One region of the Paenibacillus allorhizoplanae genome, then DNA from elsewhere that is predicted to be linked to it. Evidence: a T-box and tRNA genes for the amino acid it is inferred to sense, from the RefSeq annotation. Region 1 holds a T-box; the other holds one or more tRNA genes.
The links. A T-box is a leader RNA that pairs with one kind of tRNA and senses whether it is charged. The one in region 1 lies ahead of ileS (isoleucine--tRNA ligase), so its partner is inferred to be a tRNA-Ile.

Region 1 (7,528 bases):
TGTCATGAGAATCACTGCCTATTCAAGAAATGAGAGGTTTGTTCAAGGATTGATAGGTAACCTTCGCACACCTATTGTAACCTATTGATAGATAAGAATGAAGGAGGAACTCTCATGACATTAACCATCGGTTCATTAACATCTAGTTCTGTAATAACAAGACATCCAGCCAACCCAATCCTCACGGCAGATTCCGTGCCCTATCCTACAGCGCTTACATTCAATGCTGGAGTTACCAAATTCCAAGGCCAATATATTATGGTATTCCGTAATGACCACGGCTCTGTCAAAAATCAAACGTTAGAGCCTTCGCATACGACAGATCTAGGCCTTGCCTACAGCAAAGATGGCATTCATTGGGATGTACAGTCGAAACCTTGTTGGAAGCTGTATGATGAGGAAATCACACGCGTATATGACCCTCGACTAACGGTGATGGACGGACGTGTTTACATGTGCTTCGCAGTAGATACGCGTCACGGAGTTAGAGGCGGGATTGCGGTAACGGATGACTTTGATAAGTTTGAAATTTTGTCCATGTCAGCACCAGACAACCGGAATATGGTATTGTTTCCTGAGAAAATTAATGGTAATTATGTCCGTCTGGAGCGTCCTTTCCCGGTTTACAGCCGTGGGAAAGATCAATTTGATATTTGGCTTTCGCAGTCGCCTGATCTCAAATACTGGGGAGACACGGACCTCGTCCTAGGTGTTGAGCATGTGCCTTATGCGAATGACAAAATTGGTCCTGCCGCACCACCAATTCGTACGTCCAAGGGATGGTTAACGACGATCCATGCCGTTGATATCGATGCAAACCGTGGTAAAAATGGTTGGGAGCCAACGTGGAAAAAACGTTATACAGCAGGCATTATGCTGCTTGATTTGGATAACCCGAAGAAGGTTATCGGACTTTATAAGGAGCCATTACTAGCGCCAGAAGTTAGCTATGAAACTGATGGAGGCTTCCGTAATGATGTCATTTTCCCAGGCGGTATGATTCTAGAAGATGATGGTGAAGTGAAAATCTACTATGGGGCAGCGGATACCGTTGAATGTTTGGCAACTGCACATGTGGATGATTTGGTGAAGTTATGTTTGGAAGGAAATAAATAGCGCCTGTTGACTTTTGCTGATGAAGATGTAAGAATAAGTTAACTGAATGTTCGATTAAATTCATTGACGAGAAAGAGTATAAGGAGCCCTTGTTCCACAGAGAGTTGGCATACGCTGAGAGCCAATGTTCAAGACTTCATAGAAAATCCTCTCCGAGAAGGAAAGCTGAAGTAGGTAAGTAAGCTGACCCGGGTTCCAGCCGTTACTAAGGATGCGTATGATGGTACGTAGTTAGAGGCGTCGTAGGATTATGGTAGTCATAATCTATACGGAACTAGGGTGGTATCGCGAGATGAAATCTCGTCCCTTATGGGACGGGATTTTTTGTGTTTTCAATGAACCTTTTCGTCAAGGAACGAACGTGAAGTTGGACGAAATGAGAGGATGAGACCCATGAGAAAAGTGGATGTGAAAGAGAAGGCAAGAACGCGAGAACTCCGTGTTCTAGAACAGTGGAAACAGAATGACACATTTCGAAAATCGATTGAAAATAGAGAGGGAAAACCCAACTTTGTTTTTTATGAAGGTCCCCCAACAGCGAATGGCGAGCCGCATATCGGGCACGTGCTGGGACGAGTAATCAAAGATTTCATCGGTCGCTACAAAACGATGTCAGGCTTCCGTGTCATACGCAAAGCAGGTTGGGATACACATGGGCTTCCTGTTGAGCTTGGCGTAGAGAAAAAGCTTGGTATTTCTGGCAAACAGGAAATCGAATCCTATGGGGTCGCCAAATTCGTGGAGGCGTGTAAGAGCAGCGTTTTCGAATATGAGAAGCAGTGGCGTGAAATGACCGAAGCGATCGCTTACTGGACGGATATGGAGAACCCTTATGTCACACTAACCAATGATTATATCGAAAGTGTTTGGCACATTTTATCCACGATTCATGCGAAAGGGCATCTGTACAAAGGTCATCGCGTAAGCCCGTACTGCCCGGATTGTCAAACGACACTTAGCTCACATGAAGTTGCCCAAGGTTATGAAGATGTGAAAGATTTGAGTGCCACTGTGAAATTCACAAGCAAGATCGCAGATGAACATTTTCTTGCATGGACGACTACACCATGGACGTTGCCTGCCAATGTCGCTTTAGCTGTAAATAAAGATGTCGATTATGTCAAAGTTAAACAGCATGGCGAAGTCTACATTGTAGCAAGCAACCTTGTCGATAGCGTTATGAAAGGGGAGTATGAGCTCCTATCCACGCATAAAGGTTCTGAATTTGTGGGAACTCCTTACGTGGCACCGTTTAATTATTTACAAGTAACGAAAGGACATACCGTCGTAGACGCGGACTATGTTAGCGACACTAGTGGGACGGGGATTGTCCATATTGCGCCAGCTCATGGGGAAGACGATTACCGAACAGTACGCCAGCATGAATTGGATTTCGTGAATGTTGTTGATGCGAGAGGTCGTTACTTCGATCAAATCTCCGATTTTGCCGGTCGTTTTGTTAAGGATTGTGATATCGATATCGTTAAAAACTTAGCTGAGCGTGGTCTGTTGTTTACCAAGGAGCGATATGAGCATAGCTATCCATTCTGCTGGCGTTGTAAATCGCCGCTTCTCTATTACGCGACGGAGAGTTGGTTCATCCAAACAACGGCTATTAAAGATCAGTTGATCGCAAACAACAGTAAAATCACTTGGTATCCTTCCCACCTGAGAGAAGGCCGATTTGGTAAATTCTTAGAAGAACTCGTTGATTGGAATATCAGCAGGAATCGCTATTGGGGAACGCCACTCAATGTATGGATCTGCGAAGGCTGCAACACAGAATATGCACCACACAGCCATAAGGATCTTCGTGATAAATCAATAGATCCGATCGAGGAAAGCCTTGAGCTGCATAAGCCTTACGTGGATCAAGTAAAGCTGCGCTGCGCTTGCGGCGGTACTATGCATAGAACCTCGGAAGTCATTGACGTCTGGTTCGATAGCGGCTCCATGCCATTTGCCCAGTATCATCAGCCATTTGAACACAAGGAACTGTTCCAAGAGCAGTACCCCGCGGATATGATCTGCGAGGGGATTGATCAGACGCGCGGCTGGTTTTTCAGCTTGTTGGCGGTTTCTACCCTATATAATGGGCAAATCCCTTATAAATCTGTAGTCTCAACTGGGCATGTTCTGGATGAAAATGGCCAAAAAATGTCAAAGAGCAAGGGTAACGGGATTGATCCTTGGGAAATCATTAACGAATTTGGCACCGATGCATTCCGATGGGCATTGTTATCCGACAGCGCACCTTGGAGCAGTAAGAGGTTCTCTAAGCAAATTGTCGCCGAGGCAAAATCCAAAGTCATTGACACGATCAATAACACACATGCCTTCTATGCGTTGTATGCACAAATTGATCAGTATCACCCAGCTGATTATCCGCAAATAAACTCCGTAAATGTGTTGGATCGATGGATTTTATCTCGATTAAACAGCACCTTGCACAATGTAGTAAAAGGATTAGAAATCAACGATTTCTTGAATCCCGCGAAACAAATGGAAGCTTTCGTAGATGAACTTAGCAATTGGTATATCAGACGTTCACGAGATCGGTTCTGGGGAAGCGAATGGATCGAAGATAAAATTGCAGCTTATCAAACCTTACGTCATGTTCTGCTAACACTATCACAAATGATTGCTCCTTATACGCCATTCCTTGCAGATGATTTATATGCGAATTTGGGAGGCAAGGGAAGTGTACATCTGACCGATTATCCGACAATGGATGAAACGTTACACGATGTATCGTTAGAGAAAAAGATGGAAACCGTGAGGCAAATCGTGGAATTAGCTCGCAATATACGGAATGAAACAGGGATCAAAACACGGATGCCGCTGTCGGAGTTATACGTTTCGTTTGACAGTGCGTGTAACATTGGAGGATTCGAAGACATCATCCAAGATGAGATCAATGTGAAATCGATCCAAATCGTATCTAGCGATGTCAGCTTCGTTCGGTTCACTTTTAAGTTAAACTTGAAAGCAGCTGGCAAGAAGTTCGGGAAATTAGTGGGACCCGTGCAAGCCCAGTTGAAGCAGTTATCTGCTCTAGAAGCTAAAGCAGTCATAGAGAACGGCTTCCTGGATATGAAGATCGATGAGGAAGTCCTGCACATTCGGCTAGAGGATTTACTTATCGAGAAACAAGCGAATGAAGGATACGCTTCGGCTTCAGAATACCAAATGACCGTTGCCTTAAACACAACTATGACGGAAGAGTTAGAACAGGAAGGCATGGTTAGAGAGGTTATTCGAGCTATTCAAGATTATCGTAAAAAAATAGGGCTCCCGATCGAAAAACGCGTCGATCTTGTTCTAGATGTAGACGCACCATTACAAACTGCATTAGTACGGTTTGACCATGTTCTACAAGAACATGTGTTACTGAAGAGTGTTCGGTATGCTTCAGAGCCCAATATGGAGACCGTTTCGTATGGAGAGAGCAAGTTCAGTTTGCTAATCGTGTAAAAAGAAAGTAAGAGTAAGGCAGGACGCCAGCGGCGCCTGCTTTATTCTTGTTTACGACTCTTATAGAACTGTGGCGTCATACCCATTTTGATTTTAAATAATCGACTGAAATAGCGCTGATCCTCATAACCGATCATTTCTGCTATTTCCGCACAGCTTAGAAGGGAATGGCGTAACAAGTCGCAGGCACGATTCATTCTTTGAAGAAGAATATATTCATAAGGGGAGACTCCCAAGATTTCAGTAAAGACGGTCCGATAATGACTGATACTCAGATGTTCCATGTCAGCCAGTTGCTGTAGTGTTAATTGAGAATGAAAATGTTCGTGGATGTATTGTAAAGATTTTTCCATTCGATTGCGATGGGTAGACAAAGGTGATTTGGATTGCTGTACTTTACGTCCGATTAGTGCCAGCAATGAAATTAGGTTGGGGATCGCATCCAATTGTAAAAAGGAGTCCCTATGTGAAAATGTTTGAAATATCATCTGAAATTTCTCGACGACATGATCGATACTGGGGGCTTGCAGAATCAACCCCGTTGATAATCCACATGATTTCAACACTTCTGCTGCCGCATTTCCAGAAAAATGCACCCATACATACACCAATTCGGTATGCTCAACACGTTCAAAGTAGAACGGAATATGAGGTGTGAAAATGATACATTCTCCTGGTGTCATGATCGCTGAAACTTTTCCAGCTTGTACGCTAATACTCCCTTTCACCATATACAATAAGAAATAATCATTTCGAACAGAATTGGCCACATAGTGTTTTTGCATAACCTGGCAACCGGCACAGTTTACAATGAGATAGGTATCCGTAACGGCGTAATCATTGTCATTATCTTGAATGTTACGATAATAAGCTTGTTGCTTCACAACTTCACTCCCGTTGATTTGTCCACATTTGTAGTTGGAATCTTACTCCCTAGAAAGCAGTGTAAGGTATATGATGAATTATATCAATCACACATTTGAAGAGAGAAGGGTTTCTTTTGAAAAGGCAAATTGTCAACATTATTAACTTTATTCGTGCTGTTGAGCCGAGGCCGGGCAAAGATATTAATTTAGTTAAACCTGTGCAGGAACAAATTAAGCTACTCAAGAAACATGAGCTGAAAGGAACCTTTTTATTTCAATATGATGCCTTGATTAACCCCGTATTTACAGCACTGTTCGATGGTGTAAACACGGATCACATAGAGCTTGGGCTATGGCTAGAAGTAGTTGAACCGCTCGTTACAAAAGCAGGAATCCCTTGGAAAGGTCGTTATGCGTGGGATTGGCATGCACATTGCGGGTTTACTGTTGGATATACACGGGAACAGCGTGAGCGAATGATAGATATCCTAATGAATGACTTTTATTCGTTATTTCATCGTTACCCTAAGTCCATTGGTTCATGGACACTTGATGCCCACACGATCCATTATTTGGCTGAAAAATATGACATTGACGCCTTATGTATTTGTAAGGATCAGTGGGGAACAGATGGATATAATTTGTGGGGAGGCTATTATAATCAAGGATATTATCCTAGTCGTAACAACTATTTCAGTCCAGCACAAACCTCCGAACAACAGATTAACATTCCAATCCTGCGTATGCTGGGTTCCGATCCAATTCACCAATACGATGTTGGCTTGAACCTAGAAACGGGTGCCCCTGCTCATCAGCCTGTCATCACGCTTGAGCCCGTCTATCATGAACTGGGTGGTGGCGTAAACGCATGGACAGACTGGTATTTGAAAGAAAATTTCAGTGGAAACTGTCTTTCGTTCGGATACACACAGGTTGGACAAGAAAACAGTTTTGGGTGGGAGAAGATGAGTCAAGGGTTGAACTATCAGTTTGAACAGCTGGAAAAGCTACAAGAAGAAGGCAAACTTGAGGTAGAAACACTTGGCGAAACCGGATGCTGGTTTAAGGAAACTTACCAAGAAACGCCAGCTTCTGTTGTTGCTGCCTTTACAGATTTCATGGGAGAAGGGCACACATCAGTCTGGTACAACAGCAAATATTATCGTATCAACGTTTACACGGAGAACAATCGGTTCTGGATTAGGGATATGCACCTCTTCAGTGAAAATTACCATGAGCGATACTTGGATGAGGTTTGTACAGGCAACCAACTTCAGTTTAATAATTTGCCCATTATGGATGGTTATCGGTGGAGTGGCAATCAAATCCGCGCGGGAATATATCCGTATTACATCATTGATGGACAACTTGTGCCGCTAACTTTCGAAGAGATAGATTATCAGGAAGAAGAGGGCCATGCCATTCTTACATATAAAGGTACGGTCTTTGGAGTCATCACGATGACACTAGCTGAGGATTCAATGACAATCACGATCGAAATGAACGCAGATCAAGTTGTGTGGATCACCAAGTATGATACGAATGCGCAAAGCTTGCCACAAATCATTTCTGCAACGGAAAGCAAATTGCAAATGGTTTATGACCAATTTGAATATACTGCTTTTGAAGTGTTAGAGGGATCACTCGATGCTAGCTATTCGCTGCGAGCGAAGAACAACCAGATTATATTATCGTTTCGCGGTAAGTAAGTCACATTTCCACTTCCCCTACAATATGATGGGTCTAGACATATACTCAATTGAGGTGAGCGAATGGCAGTCGTAAAAGCTAGAAAGCAGGATATCGACATGTTGGCAAGGTTACTTCGAGCTGAAGCTGAGACCGAAGGCGAAACGGGTATGCTGCTTGTTGGAAATGTTGGCATTAATCGAATAAGAGCGAATTGCTCTGATTTTAAAAATCTCCGAACAATTCCCCAAATGATTAACCAACCACATGCGTTTGAAGCGTTGCAGCACGGGTTGTACTATCAAAACGCTAGAGAAAGAGAGCGGCGCTTAGCACAAAGAGCTGTAAATGGGGAGCGGGTTTGGCCAGGTAAATTTTCACTC
Region 2 (7,528 bases), on a different contig from region 1:
GTAAACACGCCGAATCTAGATACTGGTCTTAAAAGAGTGATTTTCATCGTATTCGATGAGGACTCACCATTAAACATATCGATCGCTACAAATACTGCAAATAACGGTAGTAGTGTATACGTAACAAACGACAGTACGGCTATAGGGAATTCAACACTCCCTACAACTCTTAATCCAAGACCATGTTTTATCGTCGTTACAGCAATTTGACCGATCATGACGGCAAGAATGGATAATATCGCGGCTGCCATAATTTTTTTCTTTTTAAGCAGCTTCACGGATTCATTCATAAATGCAGCTTTAAACCCTACCATTCCTGTCCACCTCACTAACAAAATAATTCTCAAGCGACGAATAAAATGACAGAATATGTTGGGTATATTCTACATTAACCAGCTTGCCTCCGTAAATAATCCCGATTCTCGAACACGTTAATTCCACATCGTGAATCAAATGGCTGGATATAAAGAAAGTCGTGCCTTCCAGGGAAAGCTGTTTGATCAACTTCCTCATCTCCAGCATCCCTTCCACATCCAGTCCATTTAAAGGCTCGTCCAAAATTAACAGTTTCGGCTTCGATAGAATCGCCGCCGCTATCCCCAGCCTTTGTTTCATCCCGAGCGAAAATTTTTGTGATTTCTCATTTTTATATTTCAGCATCCCTGTAATTTCAAGACATTCATCAATTCTACGCTGATCGATTTCAGGATAAAATCTTGCAAACAGTCTCAAATTCTCATTTGCCGTCAAATAAGGATACGATTCCGCTGTTTCAATAATACAGCCTACATATTTCATTGCGTTAACATAGTCTTCTGCCACGCTCGCTCCGAAAATCTTCACATCGCCTCGATCTGGCTTCATGAGTCCTGTAATCATCTTCATAGCTGTCGTTTTGCCCGCACCATTAGGTCCAAGGAAACCGAATATATCACCTTGATCTACCTCTAAATTCAAATCGCTGATTCCTCGGCCATTCGTAAATGACTTGGTTAAGCCCGTTATTTCAATCGCCTTGATTGTCAATTCATCATCTCCCTAAAAAATCTCAGGAAGCCGCTATCCGCAGCCTCCTGAGAATCATTTCTATTCAAATACGCGATTAAATTCTCCATCATAGAAAGGCTTCATGCTGTTACTTTGTTTGTAAGCATTTTTATCGCTTATCTCTAGATTCATTTCAAAATAAATCTTACCTGCCATGCTTGGATGAATCATCCCTTGCTTCTGTTCACCCTTCGAATCTGTATAAGTAAACGTTGGGGATGTCGACAGATTGTATTCGAAATTAAATACATCCTTGCTTGGATACTCGCTCTCAAAACCAGGTTTTACGGTTTCGGAATACGTACCTGTTACTTTGTCGCCATCTACACTTGTGATTTTAACTGTTCGGTCACCGATCTTCACGAACTTACCGTCTTTGTCCATAATAATATCGTTTTGATAGGTTCCCACATATTTAGAGCTGAATCCACCAGAACGACTAACCTTCTCAACCTTGGCTGTAGTTAGATCAGGCTTAGTAATCTTCGTACTGCCAATCTCAGACAGCTTCAACATAACATTGAGGTTTAAGTCATGCTGAACCCCATTTTTATCTTTTCCTGACAGCGTGATCTCACCCGTCAGATTTTCTAGATACCCATCTTTACTCTCATTTGCCGTACCTACTACCTTTTTCACGAAAATATCGCTCTCTATAGCTGGTAAATCTCTTTCATTATCCAGCATTTGCTTGATACCGAAGGAGGAGACTGCATTCACAATGGCCGGCACTTGTGACTCTGACAAACTGCCCGAGAACACTTTACCTCCATTTGCTCCTTCCTCAACTTGTACATAGTCTTTCAAAGAACCAACGACAGCGTCAACGATTTTCTCAACCTCCGTGGCTCCCTTTTCTTTAAAAGGGTTATGGAAATCGGCTGGACCTTTACGGTTTTGGTTCACTTCCGCCGAATGATCAAATACATAATATGTATTGTCCAATTCGTTTTTGTCAATCGTTTGAGTCTTGTCGGCATAGGAATATCTGGAAGTCGTTTCACCTTTGGCGTTTTTCGTTACTTCGTTATCCTCTTTGACTTGATTTACTGTATCCATTTTCATGAAATTGGACGATTGTAGTAAAATTTGATTATTATCTTTCAATGTATACATCGTCTCGACCGTATAGTTGTTAAGACCATTTTCCATCACAGACGCCGTATTTTTGACTGAATCCTTCAACCTGTCATAACCGGAGCCAAGCAGCGCATCAGCGAATGCCGTAGATACGAATAAACAGGCTCCTACTGTAAATGAAAGTACTGTAATTGATTTTTTGCTAAGTTTCATTTCTCTTTCTCCTTTTTTAAAACAATTTGCGGGAAACGTTTCCTTACTAGTTATTTTAGTATACGCTTATTGAATCCATCTAAATGGATTATTAACAAAGTATTAACTCTTTTCGTAACAGCGTAGAAAGGAAGGTGTTGCAATCTTTCTTGCAAGCGTCATTTGTAATACACTCCATCATTTTGAAGTCTTTTTCCCTGTCATGGCAATCATAGTTGGCATTCATTTTTTTCCTTTAGCATCATTGTTTCAAGAAAAATTCTATTTTAGTACGGGTATTGTAATGTGTATGCTAGGCATTATTTCGTTATTTTTACCCATTAACGCCACGATCGGCGATGTATCTCTTGTTGCGATGTCTACGTTTATCGGGTTTGGCTCAGCTGTGACGCTCTGGGTGACTGGGTTGAGAATCTGGATGACCATGCTTAAAAAGCTGAAACAATAATTATTACAGCACTGTGCGCACTAGCGTGCATAAACGCACACAAGCCCCTCATTCCCATCAGCATTGATGAGAACGAGAGGCTTGTTTTCGTCGCTAAAATAAATAAAAACCCTTATATACAAAGGGTTTCCGTACTATGGGCCCAGAGGGACTCGAACCCCCGACCAATCGGTTATGAGCCGACCGCTCTAACCAACTGAGCTATAGGCCCTAATGAAATTTGGTTGCGGGGGCAGGATTTGAACCTGCGGCCTTCGGGTTATGAGCCCGACGAGCTACCGAGCTGCTCCACCCCGCGTCATGTATGCCGCTCAACAGCGACAAAAATAAATATACACCAACGGAGATGGCTTAGTCAAGCGTTAATTTTATGCATAATTAATTCGTTTATGTATTGTATCTGACGCCAAAGCGTCCTTTCTTCGACTTATAAACCTCAACTTCCTGCGGGCACTCATACCCATAGATCCACCAATCTTCTTCCATACGTTTCGCTAAAACACCTGCTTGAAACTTCGAATCGTATAATTTCGCCCAATATATCCAGTTCATGCGTATCCCTCCATTGTAGTCAGATCGTTACATTTAGCTTATCCATATAAAGGATCTCTTATTAGCAGTATTGTCCAAAGACGATCTCAATTATAGGAAAAGTCGTTCTATTTGACCATATGACAAATAAAATGTGACGGTTTACAAGCATAGCAGGATTTTCCCTGTTTTTGGGGAAGTTAAGTGATGTAGACAATTTGGCAGTGAGAAAAAAGGAGAAAACATCCATGATCGAATCAATCAAAAGTTACTTACAAACGCATAGGGAAAAACACATAGAGGAACTCATGGCTTTTTTGCGGATCCCAAGTATAAGTGCAGTTGCCCAGCATCAACCGGATATGCAGAAATGCGCCGAGTGGACGGCTCAATCTTTACAAAAGGCTGGACTTGAAAACATTGAAATTATGCCAACGAAAGGCCACCCAGTGGTTTACGCGGATTGGTTACATGCTCCTGGCAAACCGACAGTGCTTATTTATGGACATTATGATGTACAACCTGCCGAGCCATTAGAGTTGTGGGAAACGCCTCCTTTTGAACCCGTAATCCGTGATAATAAGTTGTTCGGTCGTGGAAGTACGGATGACAAAGGCCAACTGTTGCTTTATGTGAAGGTCGTTGAAGCTTTTCTACAGACACAGGGCTCGCTTCCGGTTAATGTTAAATTCTGCATCGAGGGTGAAGAGGAAATTGCTAGTAAGAATCTCCCTGCCTTTGTTGAAGAGCATGCAGCTAAATTGCAAGCTGATTCCATCGTACTCTCCGACACGCAGATGCACGGTCCTGGTAAACCAGCACTTATGTATGGACTTCGCGGCTTAGCGGGATTCGAAATCACAATCGATGGCGCGAATAGTGATCTGCATTCTGGTCTATTCGGCGGTGCGGTACAGAACCCGATTCACGCAATGACTAAGCTATTAAGCTCCTTTCATGACGAGAATGGCCGTGTAACCGTACAAGGGTTCTACGACCGTGTTATCGAACTTTCGGACAAAGAACGCGAAGCCTTCAAGAAAGTGGAGCCGGATGAAAACAAGGTTCGCACGAATTTGAACGTCACAGAGCTTTATGGGGAGAAAGGATTCTCCTTTTACGAACAAACGACATCCCGTCCTACGCTTGAAATCACGTCAGTCAGTGGCGGCTTCCAGGGCGAGGGAATTAAACCCATCATTCCAAATCGCGCTACTGCCAAAATTGCATGTCGCCTCGTCGCAGCGCAGGTCCCTGAGGAAATCATGGATCTGGTCGAAGCCCATATTCATGCTCAACCTCTTCCTGGCGTGTCAGTTACGTTAGATCGCCAATTGCGAGGGAATCCCTTCATTACACCTATTGATGAGCCCGTTATGGTAGCGGCGGCTGAAGCCTATGAAGAAACTTTTAATGAGTGGCCTGTGTACACACGTAGCGGAGGATCGATTCCGATTGTCGAAGTGTTAGGTCGCGTCTTAGACGCACCTGTGGTGCTTATGGGCTTTGGTCTGCCAGGGGAGAATCTTCATGCACCGAATGAGCATTTCCATTTGATGAATTGGGACAATGGGACAGAGACGATTAGTCGTTACTGGCTGAAGCTAGCTGCATTGGCTGCAACTACAACAGAATCTAACTAAGGTAGAGTAAAAGGAGTAACTTCTATGGGGAATCAATTACACATGCGTGATGCACAATTGGAAGATTTAGCAGAAATCGTTCGTATCTACAATTCCACGATTGCAGGACGAATGGTTACTGCCGACACAGAACCCGTCTCAACAGCTTCCCGGGAGCGCTGGTTTCACGAACACTCTGCTGATTTCCGCCCACTTTGGGTGCTTGAAAATGAGAACGGCATTTGTGGTTGGCTGAGTTTTCAGTCCTTCTATGGGCGTCCCGCTTATAACGCAACGGCCGAGGTAAGTATTTACGTGGATGAAACCTATCGGGGCCAAGGGATCGGTCGATATTTGATGGAACAAGCCCTTGAAGCTAGTCCCAAGCTAGGGATCAAGTCTTTGTTAGGTTTTATATTTGGGCATAATGAGCCCAGCCTACAGCTTTTCCGCAAATTCGGATTCACGAATTGGGCGCATTTGCCTGGCGTCGCTGAGCTAGATGGCGTTGAGCGCGATCTGATCATTTTGGGCAAACGTGTTGGTTAGTCGACACTTGTAAAATAAAAAGCGCTACGCCTCCCTACTCGCGAAATCAAGTTCGCGACATAGTGAGTTGTGGCGCTTTTTTGTTGATCGTTTGGGTAACAAGGGGTATATCTGAAGCTCCACTTCATTTAGATGGAAGAAATTCATCTATCCGCTTTCGCTACAGACTGACTCTAATCTACTCTACTCACCATTCATTGATCACACACTGCCACTCTCTACTCGCCCTGGAACACAATCGCTTCTACCTCTATCTCAATCAGCAATCGGGGGTCAATCAGCGCTTTCACTTCGACCATCGTCGCAACGGGCTGCACATCACGGAAATACTCGCCATGCGCTTTACCGAACTCTTCCCATAAAGAAATATCCGTCACGAACATCCGCGTTCGCACCACATCAGAAAGCTGTGCGCCGAGCTCTTGGAGCGCCTGCTCAATCGTTTGAAGGATGAACCGGGCTTGCTCGTACGCATTACCTACACCAACAACCTCGCCGTCTTTCATGGCTGTCGTCCCAGCCACCTCGATTCGATCACCTACACGAATGGCTCTGCAATAGCCGACCACAGGCTCCCAAGGTGAGCCTGTATACACTCTCGTTCGATTCATTACGCAATCGCTCCTTACATTTTACAAATAAACCGCTAGTCTCGCTTGTAATCCCTCTGTCACCGGCAATAGTGGCAATCGTAAAGCGCCTGAACCGATGACGCCTTGTTGGTGAAGCAGCCATTTAATAGGAGCTGGATTCGGCTCTTGAAATAGGAGACGAATAAGCGGAAGGAGCTCTTCGAACTCTCTTCGACTCTCCTCCTGTGCCCCGTTAACGAAGCTGCGGATAAAAGAAACAAACCTCTCCGTCTCCACATTAGCTGAGGCACTCATAACCCCTTTGGCGCCAGATTGCAAAGCTGCATAGAGCAAAGTGTCCTCACCACACAGAACAGGTTTAGAGCCCAGTCTAGTCAATTCTGTGACCAGCCCAGTGTTAGGCGTACTGTCTTTCATCCCGATGACTCCGTCGATATCTAGGATGGTTCGCACCGTATCCAGCTCAAGCGTTACCCCTGTGCGATGCGGCACATCATACAAGATCACCGGTACACCAACTCCCGCTACTTGACGAAAATGTTCAATAATCCCCTGCTGACTCGGCCTGTTGTAATAGGGAACTACAACTAATGCAGCTTCTGCACCAAGTTTGCCTGCTTCTGCTGTTTTGCGAACGGTTGAACGCGTATCGTTCGTACCTGTTCCAACGATTAAAGGCACATCAACGTGAGCAGCGTCGCGAGCTGCTTGAGCTGTAGCAAACAACACGCCAAGCTCGTCTTTCGTGATCGTTGGTGATTCTCCCGTTGTCCCATTGACAACCAATCCATCTATTTCATCTTGAAATAAGTTATAAGCCTGATTATAAAAGGATGCAGCATCCACTTCAAACTCTTCATCAAAAGGTGTGACAATGGGTACATATAACCCCTGTAGGTCTTTTTCTTTTAGCACAATAACCATCTCCCTGCCTCGTTTGTTTGTACATTTACTTTAGCATGGAACTCTTCATCACAGTTAGCTATAATAAATGATAGAACTCATCAAAAATATTGATAATGAAGCGAGGCTATTCATGGATCTGACGTATTTCCGCACTTTGCGGGAGGTTGCCCGTAGGAAAAGCTTCACGCGTGCTGCTGAAGAATTAGGGTATGCCCAATCGAGCATTACCATGCAAATTCAAAAGTTAGAACGTGAATATGGTGTCCCCTTATTCGAAAGGTATGGCCGACAGTTACGCCTAACTCCACCTGGAGAAAGCTTACTAGTAATAGCGCAACAATTGTTGGAACTTTATGACCAATCTAAGGAAATGATAGCCCATCAAGTTAGTGGAACGTTGACCATCGGGACCATTAACTCATTAGCAGCCTATTATCTGCCCCCATTTTTGCATAAGCTTAAACAGCTGTATCCAGGTTTAAATATTCAGCTATTTCCTGATAGTGAAGCTTCTATTCTCTCCAAGGTCAAAGAAGGAG

Region 2: it encodes a tRNA-Ile, which carries the amino acid that the T-box ahead of ileS (isoleucine--tRNA ligase) is inferred to sense. The anticodon was not compared.

What each region holds. Positions count from the first base shown of each region.
Region 1 is NZ_CAKMMW010000029.1:92,211-99,738, reverse strand. Features, by position in the region: gene L6I86_RS31090 (helix-turn-helix transcriptional regulator) at 1-6, opposite strand, end outside; gene L6I86_RS31085 (glycoside hydrolase family 130 protein) at 115-1,116, shown strand; T-box leader at 1,171-1,427, shown strand; gene ileS (isoleucine--tRNA ligase) at 1,510-4,590, shown strand; gene L6I86_RS31075 (AraC family transcriptional regulator) at 4,632-5,474, opposite strand; gene L6I86_RS31070 (hypothetical protein) at 5,591-7,165, shown strand; gene L6I86_RS31065 (cell wall hydrolase) at 7,229-7,528, shown strand, end outside.
Region 2 is NZ_CAKMMW010000006.1:139,706-147,233, reverse strand. Features, by position in the region: gene L6I86_RS12845 (ABC transporter permease) at 1-314, opposite strand, end outside; gene L6I86_RS12840 (ABC transporter ATP-binding protein) at 301-1,026, opposite strand; gene L6I86_RS12835 (hypothetical protein) at 1,087-2,340, opposite strand; gene L6I86_RS35900 (DUF7010 family protein) at 2,483-2,788, shown strand; tRNA gene L6I86_RS12825 (tRNA-Ile) at 2,926-2,999, opposite strand; tRNA gene L6I86_RS12820 (tRNA-Met) at 3,010-3,086, opposite strand; gene L6I86_RS12815 (hypothetical protein) at 3,176-3,340, opposite strand; gene L6I86_RS12810 (dipeptidase) at 3,568-4,962, shown strand; gene L6I86_RS12805 (GNAT family N-acetyltransferase) at 4,987-5,490, shown strand; gene L6I86_RS12800 (RidA family protein) at 5,709-6,101, opposite strand; gene dapA (4-hydroxy-tetrahydrodipicolinate synthase) at 6,123-7,007, opposite strand; gene L6I86_RS12790 (LysR family transcriptional regulator) at 7,075-7,528, shown strand, end outside.